Regions from separate parts of the Paenibacillus sp. FSL H3-0329 genome, predicted to be linked through region 3. Evidence: predicted binding sites of a transcription regulator. Region 3 holds the regulator's gene; each other region holds the start of a gene.
The links. Region 3 encodes Rex, which represses fermentation and respiration genes when NADH is low (regulators of the CRP and FNR family bind a similar motif). Its sites were predicted from a motif close to TTGTGAAATATTTCACAA; they were not measured.
Positions count from the first base shown of each region.

Region 1: the regulator Rex is predicted to act here: its motif matches at 1,911-1,928, upstream of NSQ66_RS30130 (cytochrome ubiquinol oxidase subunit I).
Region 2: the regulator Rex is predicted to act here: its motif matches at 1,476-1,493, upstream of adhE (bifunctional acetaldehyde-CoA/alcohol dehydrogenase).
Region 4: the regulator Rex is predicted to act here: its motif matches at 1,328-1,345, upstream of pflB (formate C-acetyltransferase).

Region 1 is NZ_CP150150.1:6,830,202-6,833,851, reverse strand. Features, by position in the region: gene NSQ66_RS30145 (trypsin-like peptidase domain-containing protein) at 1-827, shown strand, start outside; gene NSQ66_RS30140 (cold-shock protein) at 1,247-1,447, shown strand; gene NSQ66_RS30135 (cold-shock protein) at 1,540-1,767, shown strand; gene NSQ66_RS30130 (cytochrome ubiquinol oxidase subunit I) at 1,990-3,393, shown strand; gene cydB (cytochrome d ubiquinol oxidase subunit II) at 3,380-3,650, shown strand, end outside.
Region 2 is NZ_CP150150.1:4,855,444-4,859,093, forward strand. Features, by position in the region: gene adhE (bifunctional acetaldehyde-CoA/alcohol dehydrogenase) at 1-1,400, opposite strand, end outside; gene NSQ66_RS21565 (extracellular solute-binding protein) at 1,807-3,273, opposite strand; gene NSQ66_RS21570 (carbohydrate ABC transporter permease) at 3,406-3,650, opposite strand, start outside.
Region 3 is NZ_CP150150.1:4,562,350-4,565,999, forward strand. Features, by position in the region: gene NSQ66_RS20155 (amidohydrolase) at 1-1,040, opposite strand, end outside; gene NSQ66_RS20160 (redox-sensing transcriptional repressor Rex) at 1,027-1,680, opposite strand; gene dinG (ATP-dependent DNA helicase DinG) at 1,811-3,650, opposite strand, start outside.
Region 4 is NZ_CP150150.1:4,851,755-4,855,404, reverse strand. Features, by position in the region: gene adhE (bifunctional acetaldehyde-CoA/alcohol dehydrogenase) at 1-1,183, shown strand, start outside; gene pflB (formate C-acetyltransferase) at 1,436-3,650, shown strand, end outside.

The sequences.
Region 1 (3,650 bases), 2.3 Mb from region 3:
TCATTACCAATAATCATGTCATCGAAGACTCCGGTAATCTCGAGGTAGTTACAGTGAACGGAGAGACCCGTAAGGCAACACTCGTTGGAACGGATAAAGTAAGCGACATTGCGGTACTCTCTATTGATGCCAAAGGAATCGATACCATCGCGCAGCTCGGTGATTCCTCTAAGCTTCGTCTAGGTGAAACGGTCATTGCTATCGGTAATCCGCTAGGACTTGGTGATACATTGACCTCGGGGATTGTTAGCTATACTGAACGGATGGTTCCCGTATCCCTTAATCAGGATGGAGTATATGACTGGGAACAAGAAGTGATACAGACTGATGCGGCGATTAATGAAGGAAATAGTGGCGGCGCGTTAGTGGATCTCGATGGCAAGGTCATTGGAATTAACACGATGAAGATTTCAGATACGGGTGTAGAGGGTCTGGGTTTTGCAATTCCTGCGAATCATGTGATAGATATCGCTAATGAGCTGGCTGAAAAAGGGCATATTGCCCGTTCGTACTTGGGTGTATATTCAGTTGATTTGAACAATCCGTACGTTCCACTAGCAGAAGATCAACGCAATGAATTGAACCTGCCGAACAGTGTTAAGGATGGAGTAGTTGTTCTAGAAGCCGTTGGCCCTGCGAAGGAAGCTGGACTGCAATTCAATGATGTCATTACCAAATTTAATGATCAATCCATCATATCTACCCTTTCTCTTCGCAAGTACTTATATAATCATACGAAGATCGGTGATGATCTGAAAATTACTTACTATCGAAACGGCGAGGCCAAACAGGCAACAGTTAAACTTCTTGAAAAACCACAGGAATAATATGCTGGAAGTCGGTATATAATGATATAGCAGTTACGACAAGTAGAGCGGACTACCCCTTCGATTCCAAGGGGGTACCTTCTTGAAAAAGCGGATAAAAGTAACGTTTTTGGGAAAGCTATTTTTCTAAAACCATGATAATTATGCCAGAAAAAGGATCTATTTAGGGAATAAACACTAAGTGGCAGCCCTTACATTGGAAGGTAATACTTATTAGGGCAAAACCGGATATATTCGGATGCTTGCTTGCCTTTGCTAATCAGGTGTGGTAATATGATATCAATCATACATTTAGTCCCTAATTCTCGCATTGAAAAGGGCTGTCATATTTGGTAATACAACCTTTTTCAATGTGTGAATTTTTTCTTTGTTTGAAGATAAAAAGAACATATTAATTTAAATTTGTGGAGGTAACACACATGCAAACAGGTACAGTTAAATGGTTCAACGCAGAAAAAGGATTCGGATTTATCGAAGTTGAAGGCGGAAGCGACGTATTCGTTCACTTCAGCGCAATCACTGGCGACGGCTTCAAAACTTTGGACGAAGGCCAACGCGTTGAATTCAACGTTGTTCAAGGCAACCGTGGACCACAAGCCGAAAACGTTGTAAAACTGTAATAATAGAAGAAACCGTCCCAGCTTGTGAAAGTTGGGACGGTCTTTTTATATCTAGTTACTCACTATTGACTTACAGGATGGGAGGAACGGCAATGAACTACCGGAAGAAACCTTTGGAAGAAATACCGGAAGAAAATACCGCAATTTGGGCATGTACCAATGAGGGATGCAACGGATGGATGAGGGATAATTTCGCATTTGAACATGCGCCTTCTTGCCGTCTATGTGACTCTCCAATGGTTCGCAGCACGAAGATGCTACCTCAATTGCTTAATTCAAATGGCGATCTCAAATCGCTGAAGAAGGGTATTTCCATCTAACCAATACCTAAATGAGTCAAGCATTTAATAGAACGACGAACCACTCAAGACGGGTAAACCGTCTTATTTTTTTTGCTTTCTTTATGCTAAAATGTGATCTTTGTCACAAATCATTTGAATTTCACCGTTAAATGACTATCTTTATGTGACATTTATCACAAAAAGAAGCTTAAATTTTTGACAGAATATAATTAACGAAAAGGGGAGAAGGAAGGGACAAATATGGATACAGTAATGCTGTCGCGTATACAATTTGCGTCGACGACAATATTCCACTATTTCTTTGTACCGGTATCAATCGGACTAGCGCTCTTGATTGCAATCATGGAGACAATGTACGTTAGAAAAGGTAATGAAGAGTACAAAAAAATGGCGCAGTTCTGGGGAAAGCTATTCCTCATCAATTTTGCAGTAGGGGTAGTTACAGGGATATTGCAGGAATTTCAGTTCGGGATGAACTGGTCCGATTATTCACGTTTTGTGGGTGATGTATTCGGGGCTCCACTTGCAGTTGAGGCATTGGCAGCCTTTTTCCTGGAGTCTACTTTTATTGGGATATGGATATTCGGCTGGGATAAGGTATCCAAGCGAGTACATTTACTGTCCATCTGGCTGGTAGCATTCGGTACGATGTTATCTGCATTCTGGATTCTAGCGGCTAACTCTTTTATGCAGCATCCTGTGGGTTTTGAGATAAATAATGGACGTGCAGAAATGAATGATTTCTTCGCGCTTATTACGAACGGACAATTGCTGGTTGAATTCCCACATACAGTACTGGCTGCTTATGCAACAGGTGCTTTTCTTGTAACAGGTATTAGTGCTTATAAAATATTGAAGAAACAAGAGGTTTCTTTCTTTAAGAAGTCTTTTCAGATTGCAGCTATCGTAGGGATTATTTCTTCTATTGGTGTAGCTGTTGCTGGTCACGCCCAAGCGCAATATTTGGTTGAAACTCAACCAATGAAAATGGCAGCTTCCGAAGGACTGTGGGGTAAGAGTGGTGACCCGGCACCTTGGACCGTATGGGCAAACATTGATCCAGAGAATCAAATCAGTACTGGAGAATTTCAAATTCCTTATATGCTGAGTTTCCTTTCATACAGTAAATTTTCCGGTGAAGTTAAAGGTATGCTTGAGCTGCAAGCGGAGTATGAGCAAACCTATGGCCCCGGTGACTATATTCCACCTGTACGTACGACATTCTGGAGTTTCCGGATCATGGTTCTAGCAGGAACGTTAATGATTGTATTGGGAATGTACGCTATGTACTTAATGTGGCGCAAAAAAATGGACCGTCCGAACACTTGGTTTATGCGGTTCATGTTATGGGGCTTGCTGCTTCCTCCGATTGCGAATACAGCCGGTTGGGTCATGACCGAATTCGGGCGTCAGCCATGGACGGTATTCGGACTGATGACAACGGAAGACAGTGTGTCGCCTAATATTACAAGTGGTCAAGTTCTGTTCTCCGTGATTTCTTTTACAACGATTTATTTAATTCTAGGATTAGTGTTGGTCGGATTGTTTATTAAAGTGATTAAAAAAGGTCCTTATGCGATGGATAACGATCACGGCGATTCGAATGATCCATATAACGAGGAGGGTTCCCATGATATCTCTTAATGAATTGTGGTTTGTGCTGATTGCAGTTCTGTTTATAGGGTTCTTCTTCCTGGAGGGTTTCGATTTCGGCGTAGGGATGGAAACACAAATTCTCGCTAAAAATGATACAGAGCGCCGTGTTCTGATTAACTCGATCGGACCTTTCTGGGATGGGAATGAGGTATGGCTTATCACCGCTGCGGGTGCAATGTTTGCGGCTTTCCCGGAGTGGTATGCAACGCTGTTTAGTGGATTCTATATTCCTTTTGTATTTGCCT
Region 2 (3,650 bases), 290 kb from region 3:
TCAGGTACTTTAAACCATTGCATATTCACGGTACGACGATTCACCCTTTTCACGTTGATCAAATTAATTGCTGTAACGTTTTGCGACACGGAGTTACGACCATAAGATCCGCAGCCCAGCGTCAACGAAGGGATGTTAGTGTTATAGATATCGCCGATCGCACCATGAGTGGAAGGCGAGTTAACGAGAATACGTCCTGTTTGCAGACGGTTGGAGAACTTCATGATTACTTCTTCGTTGTTGGAGTGGATAGCCGAACTATGGCCCATACCACCAAATTCAACAACTTGTGCTGCGCGTTCGATACCTTGATCTGCGTTTTTAACTTTGTAGCAAGCAAGCACAGGACTCAATTTTTCAGCGGACAATGGATATTTAGTGCCTACACCTTCAAGTTCTGCTACCAGAATCTTAGTGCCGGCAGGAACTTGAATGCCGCACATTTCAGCAATTTTCACTGCGGATTGTCCAACGATTGCTGGGTTAACCGCACATTTATCAACGTTCATAGCGCCGCTAGTAAGTTTGGCAGCTTCTTCTTTGTTAACAAAGTAGCAGCCATTAGCGATCATTTTCTTTTTCACTTGATCAAAGATTGGTTCTTCGATAATAACAGCTTGCTCGGAAGCACAGATCATACCATTATCAAATGTTTTGGAAAGAATGATGTCCGTTACGGCTTGATCGATATCCGCGCTCTTTTCGATGAATGCAGGTACGTTACCAGGACCTACGCCAAGAGCTGGTTTACCACAGCTATAAGCTGCTTTTACCATTGCAGAACCGCCTGTTGCGAGAATAAGTGCAACGTCAGGGTTGTTCATCAAAGCGTTTGTTTTGTCCATCGTTGGCATTTCAATCCATTGGATACAATTCTCAGGTGCGCCAGCTTTTACAGCCGCATCATGAAGAATTCTAGCAGCTGCTGCACTACACTCTTGCGCAGATGGGTGGAAACCGAATATAATAGGGTTCCGTGTCTTAATCGAAATCAACGCTTTAAACATCGTGGTGGATGTAGGGTTGGTTACCGGTGTGATACCCATTACAATTCCGACGGGCTCAGCAATTTTTTGGAAGCTTTCATAAGCATTGTCTTCAATAACGCCTACTGTTTTATCGTATTTAATTCCGTGCCAGATATATTCTGTCGAGAAGATGTTTTTAGTAATTTTGTCTTCGTAAACCCCGCGGCCAGTTTCTTCTACAGCCAATTTAGCGAGGTACATATGTTTGTCGAGTCCAGCCAACGCCATTGCATGAACGATTGTGTCAACTTGCTCTTGATCCAGCGCCATGAATGCCTCATGTGCTTTTTTCGCTTTATCCACTAAAGTCTGAATATACTCTTCAGCGGTAGTTTGTTTAACTTGGGCGGCGACTTCGTTCTTAACTGCCATCTCCCTCGTCCTCCTGTCAATTTTTAGGTTGTTTTTCTCTACACATTTATCTTATCACATCATTTCCACCTTGTATAGTGAAATCTTTCACAAAGTATAAAGTTTTTTTGATTTGTTTTCAAAGCGCTTTCATTCGATCATATTATAGCTTTTTTACCATTATTTATGATTTATTATTTCTTAAATTTAAAGTTTATGTTTAAAAAGACAAGAACTGATACCCATTTTCTACCTTTCCGCTCGCAAAAATATTTTAAAAAAGCAAACCTAATTTTGTTGACACTCTATTTTTCTCATGACCCTCTAAAAAATAGTGGGATGCCCCCCGTCGTGTTGATTTATAAAAATATCAATAATATAAACATAAAAAAACCGACTCCTAAGGAGCCGGTTCTGTTCTTCCTAGCTATTCTACTTTAATTGTGTCGAAGAATTTCTCTTGCACTGTTTTGGCAGCAGCTTCAAGCTGTGTCTTGGAATCTGTTCCTTTTTTGGAGAACAGCTCTTGAATTACATTGGACATGGTTGCGTAGTAGTCCTGTGTATTGTATTGCGCTTCCGGTTTACCGTCCAGCAAACCTAAAATATCAGGGCTGTATTGATATACATTTGTATATTTATCATACACAGCTTTCGTTTTCTTGCCGAAGTCAGAATCTGCAGAATAGTAATCTAAGAGCGGCGGAATAAAGTATTTACCATCCGTTGTACGTTGTTGCAGAACCGCATCCAGTGCTTCTAGACCTTTATCGGAGAAGTAATCAAATGTAATATAACGGAATGCCATTTCTTGCTCGTCTGGTGTTGCATTTGGATTGATTACAAGGTAGTCACCACCAAGTACCCCGGTGTGTTTTCCGCCTTTTTCCATTGCAGGCATTGGATACGTAAGTACATCTTCTGGTTTCAGACCGCCCTGATTCAACGCTTGCTCAATAACACCGTCAGATCCAGCCATTACCATTGCTGTACGACTTTGTTGGAATGCGCCTACAGCATCACCCCAGCCCAGTGCCCAGTCCTGAGGAATCGCGTTTGCTTCCCATCTAAGTTTCTTGTAGAAATCCAGCGCTTTAATCCCAGCCTCAGAATTAAAAGTAGCTACAACCTTACCGCCTTCAATCTTCTGAATTTCACCGCCAGCTTCGAACAGGAAGTTGGTCCAGTTCCAGCCTGCTTCATTCCCTTTACCCATTGGAGCAATACCGGAAATCCCTTTTTTGGTATCAGCTACGCCTTTGGCGGTATTCAGCATATCATCCCAAGTCCAATCCATAGGTGGAACAGCAACACCTTTTTCGTCCAGCATTTTTTTGTTGATCATTGTGGTTGTTACATAACCCTTTTGAGTTACGCCGAAGACTTTACCGTCAATGATAAATTGATTTTGGAGAACCGGGTTAATTTGATCCTTAAATTCGTATTTATTCCACAGATCCGTAATGTCAGCTACCCAGCCTTTTTCAACTAGGAATTTTGCTTCTGTAGCGTAGGTGTTAAAGAAGGTTGGAGCTTCATTCGCTGCCATTTTGATGCCGATTTCACTTACATTGTACTGCCAATCGTCTTTGACGATTTCAACATTCGGATATTCCTCTTGGAAACGTTTGATCTTGTCATCTTCCTGTGCTCTAACTTCGGTTAGGTCAGGGGTTGGATAGTGAATTTTGATGGTCACTTTTCTTTGTGTGATATCATCAGTTGGCGCTGCTGTAGCACTGCCAGCATTATCTGTTGCAGCATTCGTTGGCGCAGTAGTCGCTTCCCCTTCCTTGTTTCCTGTCGTGTTTCCGTTATTGTTATTACCGCCGCAAGCGGTTAACAACGATCCGGCCACAAGGAGGCTTAGTAGCACGCTAGAGTACTTACGCATTGAAACTCCCCTTTTCAATTCATAGTTATCTTACATATCGATCATAAAAGAGAAATCGTTTACAAACGAGGTGCATTTATATTCCTTTCATGTGCATGTTTACGATCCGTGACTAAATCCGTCGATCCGCGCTTATCCCTTAACTGCTGATAATGCGACGCCACGCATAATGAACTTTTGGAAGATCAGGAAGACAAGGATCGGCGGCAACGATACGATAAATAGGATGGCGAATTTAATATTCGTATTAAGTGCCTTTACATTAATAACGTATTTATAGATTGCTGTCGCGAGCGTATATTTCTCTTCACTGTGCATAACCAGAGATGGCCAGAACCAGTCATTCCATGCGGTAGAAAAGATAAAGATCGCCAGCG
Region 3 (3,650 bases):
GCGCCATATTCTGTAGCCATACGTAGAGCTTCTGGAGCTGGAACAGCCGTTGGATCACCGCTGACACCCTTATGAATGAGAGCTGCAAGCCGCATCTCTTCAAACATATCCAAGTTATTGTTGCTGGCCGCGCCATCCGTGCCAAGAGACACCTTCACACCAGCTTTTAGAAGATCAGTAACCCGAGCCACTCCGCTAGCCAGCTTCAAATTACTGCCCGGATTATGAGAGACACCCACATTATGGCGAGCCAAGATCTCAATCTCTTCATCATTTAAATGAACACCATGTGCAACTATCGAGGGACGTGTGAACATTCCAAGCTTCTCTAAGTGAGCTACAGGACGCAACCCGTAATCCGCCACATTTTGTTCCACTTCACGTTTCGTTTCGGACATATGCGTATGCATCGGTAAATCCAGATCATGCGCTGCCTGCACGAACTTAACCAGGAAGTCCGGAGGGCAAGTATAAGGGGCGTGCGGCGAGATCATAGTAGTAATTCTACCGTCCGCCTTTCCATGCCAGTTACGGGCAAAAGAAATCGCTTCCGCAAGCTTGTGATTCTGTACATCCTCTGGACATAACCCGATCACACCACGCATCAATACGGAACGGATACCTGATAACTCAGCTACCTCAGCTACTCGGTCCATATGATCATACATATCGAGGAAGGTCGTAGTTCCACCCTTCAGCATTTCCAATACAGATAAGGAGGTTCCCCAGTATACATCATCACCGGTGAACTTTTCCTCCATCGGCCACATTTTCTCCTGAAGCCACACTTGTAGCGCTAAATCATCTCCATATCCACGCAGCAAAGACATCGCCGCATGACCATGTGTGTTTACAAGTCCAGGCATGAACAGCAGACGACTGCCATCAACCACTTGCACTCCAGCTTCCATCTGAGGCTCTTCTTTTCCTATGTAAGTGATTAAATCATCTTCAATAGTCATATATCCACTCAGAACCGGCTCATCCGTTCCCGGAGTCAGAAAATACCCGCCCTTAATTATCGTTTTATTGCTGTTCATGTTCGCTTTCTTCCTTTCCATCCCGCAAGTAATAAGCAAGACTTTGCAGATCAGTTGTAAAATCAGCTGCATGCACCCGGATATTCGGTGGTGTCTTCAGAATCACAGGGGCAAAGTTCAAAATCGCTTCAATCCCAGAAGAAATGAGAATATCTGCTACATTTTGAGCTTCTGAATCAGGTACGGTAATAATGGCAATGCGAATACCTTGCTCACGAATCGTGCTGCCTAGTTCATCCATTGGTTGCACAGTAAGGGAGTTGATCTTACGTCCAACCTTAGGAGCGTACGAATCAAATATAGCCGTGATTTTCATAGTATCTTTGAGATATGCATTGTAATTAGACAAGGCATGTCCGAGATTACCTGCCCCTACTAAAGCTACATTAAGCTGTTGATCCAGCTTCAGAATATGACGGATTTTCTCAATAAGATACGTTACATCATAGCCGATACCTTTTCTGCCGAAGTCACCAAAATACGCTAAATCCTTACGAATCTGTGCGGGATTAAGATCAAGCTTTTGTCCAAGTTCCTGAGAGGAAACTGTTAATATTTCGCGATTCTGGAGATCATTCAAAAAACGCAAATACACAGGTAGTCTGCGAACAACGGCTTCTGATATTTTATCCGATTTCATATTTTTCCTCCTAAAAATAGTAATGTTCTTGTGAAAATCCATATTCAAACGTATACCTCTCCTTATTAAGGGCGGTACTGTAACTTACCGCCCTTAAGGATAAGGAGGAGCTAAACTGAAGACGAGCATTTTAAGAAGCGCCGCCATCCTCTAGCCATTCCGCTATGCGGGGGACCATTTGATCAGTCAGCATATGCTCCATTTTGGGACCAGGCAATGAATAAAGGAAATACTTCCCGTAATGAGATTCAATAACCCTTGTATCATAAACAATAACTATTCCGCGATCCTGCGCCGTGCGAACCAGTCTTCCGAATCCCTGCTTAAAACGAATAACCGCTTGAGGAACAGATAATTTCATGAACGGATTCTTCTTCTGGGCCTGCAATAACTCCGACTTCGCTTCCGCCAACGGGTGATTCGGTGGTTGAAACGGAAGTCTCACGATGGCCAGGCAAGTCAGTGCTTCACCTGGAATATCTACACCTTCCCAGAAGCTGCTCGTCCCCAGCAGAACGGATGCTGCACTGTCCTGAAAGCGGCGGATCAGCTTGCTCCGGCTGCCACCTTCCACGCCTTGACCAAGCACCGTAATCTCTTGTGAGGCCAAAGCCTCTTTAAGCGGATCATATACCTGACGCAGCATTTTATAAGAAGTAAACAGAACCAGCATCCGCCCACGTGTTGTTTTGGCAGCTTCTGCTAACGACTGTACGAGTGTATCGACAAATCGAGCATCGCCCACACTGCCCTTCACACTAGGAAAATCACGCGGTATAACTAGCAGCGCCTGCTCGCGATACTTAAAGGGAGATGGAAGGAGTGAGGTCATTAGACGTCCCTCTTCCGCAGCTTCGTTAAGTCCGAGATTATCAATCATAAACTGAAAAGATTTATCTACAGACAGCGTCGCCGAGGTAAGCACGATGCTTTTTTTCTTATCGAAGAACAACTCTTTAAGCTGGCTGCTAACATCCACAGGGACGGCATACATCTGCAGTGATTTGCTGCGGTAATTTCCATTTGCCTCCAGCCAATATACTACATTATCGTCATTCAGCCCCATAAAGAATCTTACTTGCTCACGTATGGAAGCCAAATCCTTAAATAAACCGCTAATATCAGTAACAAGACTGTCTGCTGAGGATTGGCTTTCCTGGTCACGCATCTCATTAAGCATTTTATCACCCTTACGGATGATGTCGCTTAACGTCAGATTCATAGTGTTCTCAAGCGCAACTAATTCATCCCAATCCTTCGGCTTACGGGCGGGAAGCAAACGCATAACCAGTTGTCCCGCTTCCCCTGCTGCCGCATCACTGCGTTCCGGCAAAAGGCTGAACAGCTTGTCGCTGAGTGCATCCCAGGTTTCTTTGACAGTAAGCAGATCCGGGTAGATCCGATCGATGACTCCGCTCCATTCTGAAGCCTCTTCACTGCCTGACGACTGTAAGATCTGGCGCAGAGCAGGAAGCTGTCCGTTTCGGCTATCTTTATACAGTCGCGATAACGTGTGTGCCACAGTGAAATGCTTCATATGCATGCCAAGATGTTTACCAGCCACATCTTCTAAATGATGTGCTTCATCAATTACAAGATGCTCGTAAGCTGGAAGCAGCTGGTGCCCAGCTTTAACATCTGCGAATAGCTTGGAGTGGTTCGTAATGACCACGTCAGCAATCCCAGCTTCATGCTTGGCCCTATGATAATAGCATTTGCGGAACCAAGGACAGGAACGGCCCAGACAGGAATCGGTATCGCTTGCCACCGTCTCCCAGAAATCACCGCCCCGGCCGCTTAAATTCAGCTCTTCATCATCCCCTGATTCACTTTGAGTGAGCCATACGATCATCTGAGCTGCAGTAAGCGCATCTTCCCTTGGGCTTATAAAGTCCTTTTTATTAATTTTATGCTCAAACTTACGCAGACACAAATAATGTCCTCTTCCCTTAAAAATAGCAGCTTTAAAC
Region 4 (3,650 bases), 290 kb from region 3:
CAAAATGCCTGATATCACACGTGTCGCAATTATCACTGACCCAATGATGGTTAAGCTCGGATATGTTGAGAGAGTTGAACATTACCTGCGTCAACGCCAAACTCCTGTAGCGATCGAAGTGTTCTCGGAAGTTGAACCAGATCCATCGACAACTACAGTTGAAAAAGGTACAGCAATGATGAACAGATTCCAACCGGACTGCATCATCGCACTTGGTGGTGGTTCCCCAATGGATGCTGCAAAAGGAATGTGGTTATTCTATGAACATCCAGACGCAGACTTTAACGGTCTGAAACAAAAATTCATGGATATCCGTAAACGGGTTTACAAATTCCCTAAACTTGGAAACAAAGCTAAGTTTGTAGCGATTCCTACTACTTCGGGTACGGGTTCGGAAGTAACATCTTTCGCAGTTATTACCGATAAAACAACTGAACAACACACTAAATATCCTTTGGCTGACTACGAGCTAACTCCAGACGTAGCTATCATTGATCCAGAGTTCGTATATAGCTTGCCAAAAACTGCTGTTGCTGATACAGGTATGGACGTATTGACACATGCCATCGAAGCTTATGTATCTGTTATGGCGAGTGACTACACTGATGGTCTGGCAATTAAAGCAATCCAATTGGTATTCCAATACCTTGAAAAATCGGCGCTTGAAGGCGACAGAGTTGCCCGTGAGAAAATGCATAACGCATCAACACTTGCTGGTATGGCCTTTGCTAATGCTTTCCTGGGTATTAACCACAGTTTGGCGCATAAATGGGGCGGTCAATATCACACTGCTCACGGTCGTACTAATGCGATCCTTATGCCACACGTTATTCGTTACAATGCTAAGAAACCTACGAAGTTCGCTTCGTTCCCTAAATATTCACACTTCGTAGCTGACGAGCGTTATGCAGAAATCGCCCGTATTCTGGGATTGCCAGCTCGCACAACTGAAGAAGGTGTAACTAGCCTGATCAATGCTATTCGCGATATGAACAAAAAACTGGGTATCGAAGAATCCTTCCAACAACTGGGCTTTGATCCTAAGGATTTTGAATCCCGTGTAGATTACTTGGCTGACCGTGCATTTGAAGATCAATGTACAACTGCCAATCCTAAGCTGCCACTGGTATCTGAACTTGCAGATGTGTACCGTAATGCTTTCTACGGAAGATTTGATAATTAATATTTGGTTAAGTAGATAATAGGATGGTTGTGGACTAGATATAAGTGACAAATATCACCGGAAAGGTGATATTTGTCACAGTCTATTTATAGAAAATAAACTAAAATGTTTATATAAACAACGGTCCCATACATGGAACAATGATTGTGAATTTTCGAACAACCATATCTTTCTTGGGATCACGAGACACGGGATCAACCTTCAAGCCCGCGATCTCTACAAATATTATAAATATAGATGGAGGGATTTAGCATGTCGGTGATTGAAAAAGATGTACAAGAAGTGAAATCCGGTTGGAGAAGTTTTACAAAAGGTAAATGGTCCAGAAAAGTTGACGTTAACAACTTTATCGCAAGTAACATTAAGCCTTATGAAGGAAACGAAGAATTCCTCGTAGGACCTACTAGTAACACAACTGAACTATGGAAGATTATTTCCCAATTGAGCAAGGAAGAAAGAGAAAGAGGCGGCGTATGGGATGTTTCCCTAGATACTGTCTCCACAATCACTTCACATGCTCCAGGCTACATTGACAAAGACAAGGAACAAATTGTAGGCGTACAGACTGACGCTCCTTTCAAACGTTCCATCCAGCCATTTGGCGGGATCAAGATGATGGTTGATGCTACGAAGGCTTACGGCTTCGAGCTTCCACAAAACATCGTTGACATGTTTACGAACATTCGCAAAACGCATAACCAAGGCGTATTTGATGCATATACACCAGACATGAGAGCTGTGCGTAAATCCGGCGTAATTACAGGTCTTCCTGATGCTTACGGCCGCGGACGCATCATCGGCGACTACCGCCGCATTGCTCTGTACGGTATTGATTTCCTCATTAAAGACAAAAAACAACAACAAACTGAGCTTGAAGTTGATTCCATGACTGAAGATATTATTCGTTTGCGTGAAGAGCTGTCCGAGCAAATTCGTGCACTTGGCGAATTGAAAGAAATGGCAGCCGCTCATGGTATGGATATTTCCAGACCAGCGACCAACTTCAAAGAAGCTACTCAATGGGTATACTTCGGGTATCTGGCAGCAGTTAAAGAGCAAAATGGTGCAGCGATGTCCCTAGGCCGTGTGTCCTCTTTCTTGGACATCTATGCAGAACGCGATATTGCTGAAGGTACTTTGACTGAAGAACAAGTACAAGAAATCGTCGATCATTTCGTAATGAAACTGCGTATCGTGAAATTCTTGCGTACACCTGACTATAATGATCTGTTCTCCGGTGACCCAACATGGGTAACTGAATCCATCGGTGGTATGGCTGAAGACGGAACAACTCGTGTTACCAAGAACAGCTTCCGTTTCTTGAACACCCTGTACAACTTGGGTCCAGCTCCGGAACCAAACTTAACTGTACTGTGGTCCGAAAAATTGCCTGAAGCCTTCAAAAAATATTGTGCTAAGGTTTCCATTGAAACTAGTGCAATTCAGTATGAAAATGACGATGTAATGCGTCCATACTGGGGTGAAGATTATGCGATTGCTTGCTGCGTATCTCCAATGCGTATCGGTAAACAAATGCAGTTCTTCGGCGCTCGTGCCAACCTGGCAAAAGCATTGCTGTATGCTATCAATGGTGGTATAGACGAAAAATCCGGAGCACAAGTTGGACCGGAATTCCCAGCGATCACTTCTGAATATCTGGATTATGACGAAGTAATGAAACGTTTCAAACCGATGATGGAGTGGTTGGCTAAAACTTATGTTAACACTTTGAACATCATTCACTATATGCATGACAAATATTCTTACGAACGTATCGAAATGGCGCTGCATGACCGTGACATTCTGCGTACGATGGCTTGTGGTATTGCTGGGCTGTCCGTTGCAGCTGACTCACTAAGCGCAATTAAATACGCCAAAGTAAAACCTATTCGTAACGAACAAGGTATTGCGATCGACTTCGAAACCGAAGGCGAATTCCCTTGCTACGGTAACAATGACGATGCTGTAGACAGCATCGCAGTAGAATTGGTTGAAACCTTCATGACTATGATCCGTAAAAACAAAACATATCGTGATTCTGTGCCAACTCAATCGGTACTGACCATTACTTCGAATGTAGTGTACGGTAAGAAGACAGGGACTACACCTGACGGACGTAAGAAAGGTGAACCTTTCGCACCGGGTGCTAACCCAATGCACGGACGTGACAAGAAAGGCGCCTTGGCTTCCCTGAACTCTGTAGCTAAACTGCCTTACTCCGATGCACAAGATGGTATCTCTAACACGTTCTCCATCGTACCTAAGGCACTTGGTAAAGACGAGGATTCCCGTAAGTCTAACCTGGTACACATGATGGATGGATACTTCCATAACAACGCTCAGCATTTGAATGTTAACGTATTTAACCGTGAACAGCTGATGGACGCTATGGAGCACCCAGAGAACTATCCACAATTGACTATTCGTGTATCCGGCTATGCAGTTAACTTCATCAAGCTGACTCGCG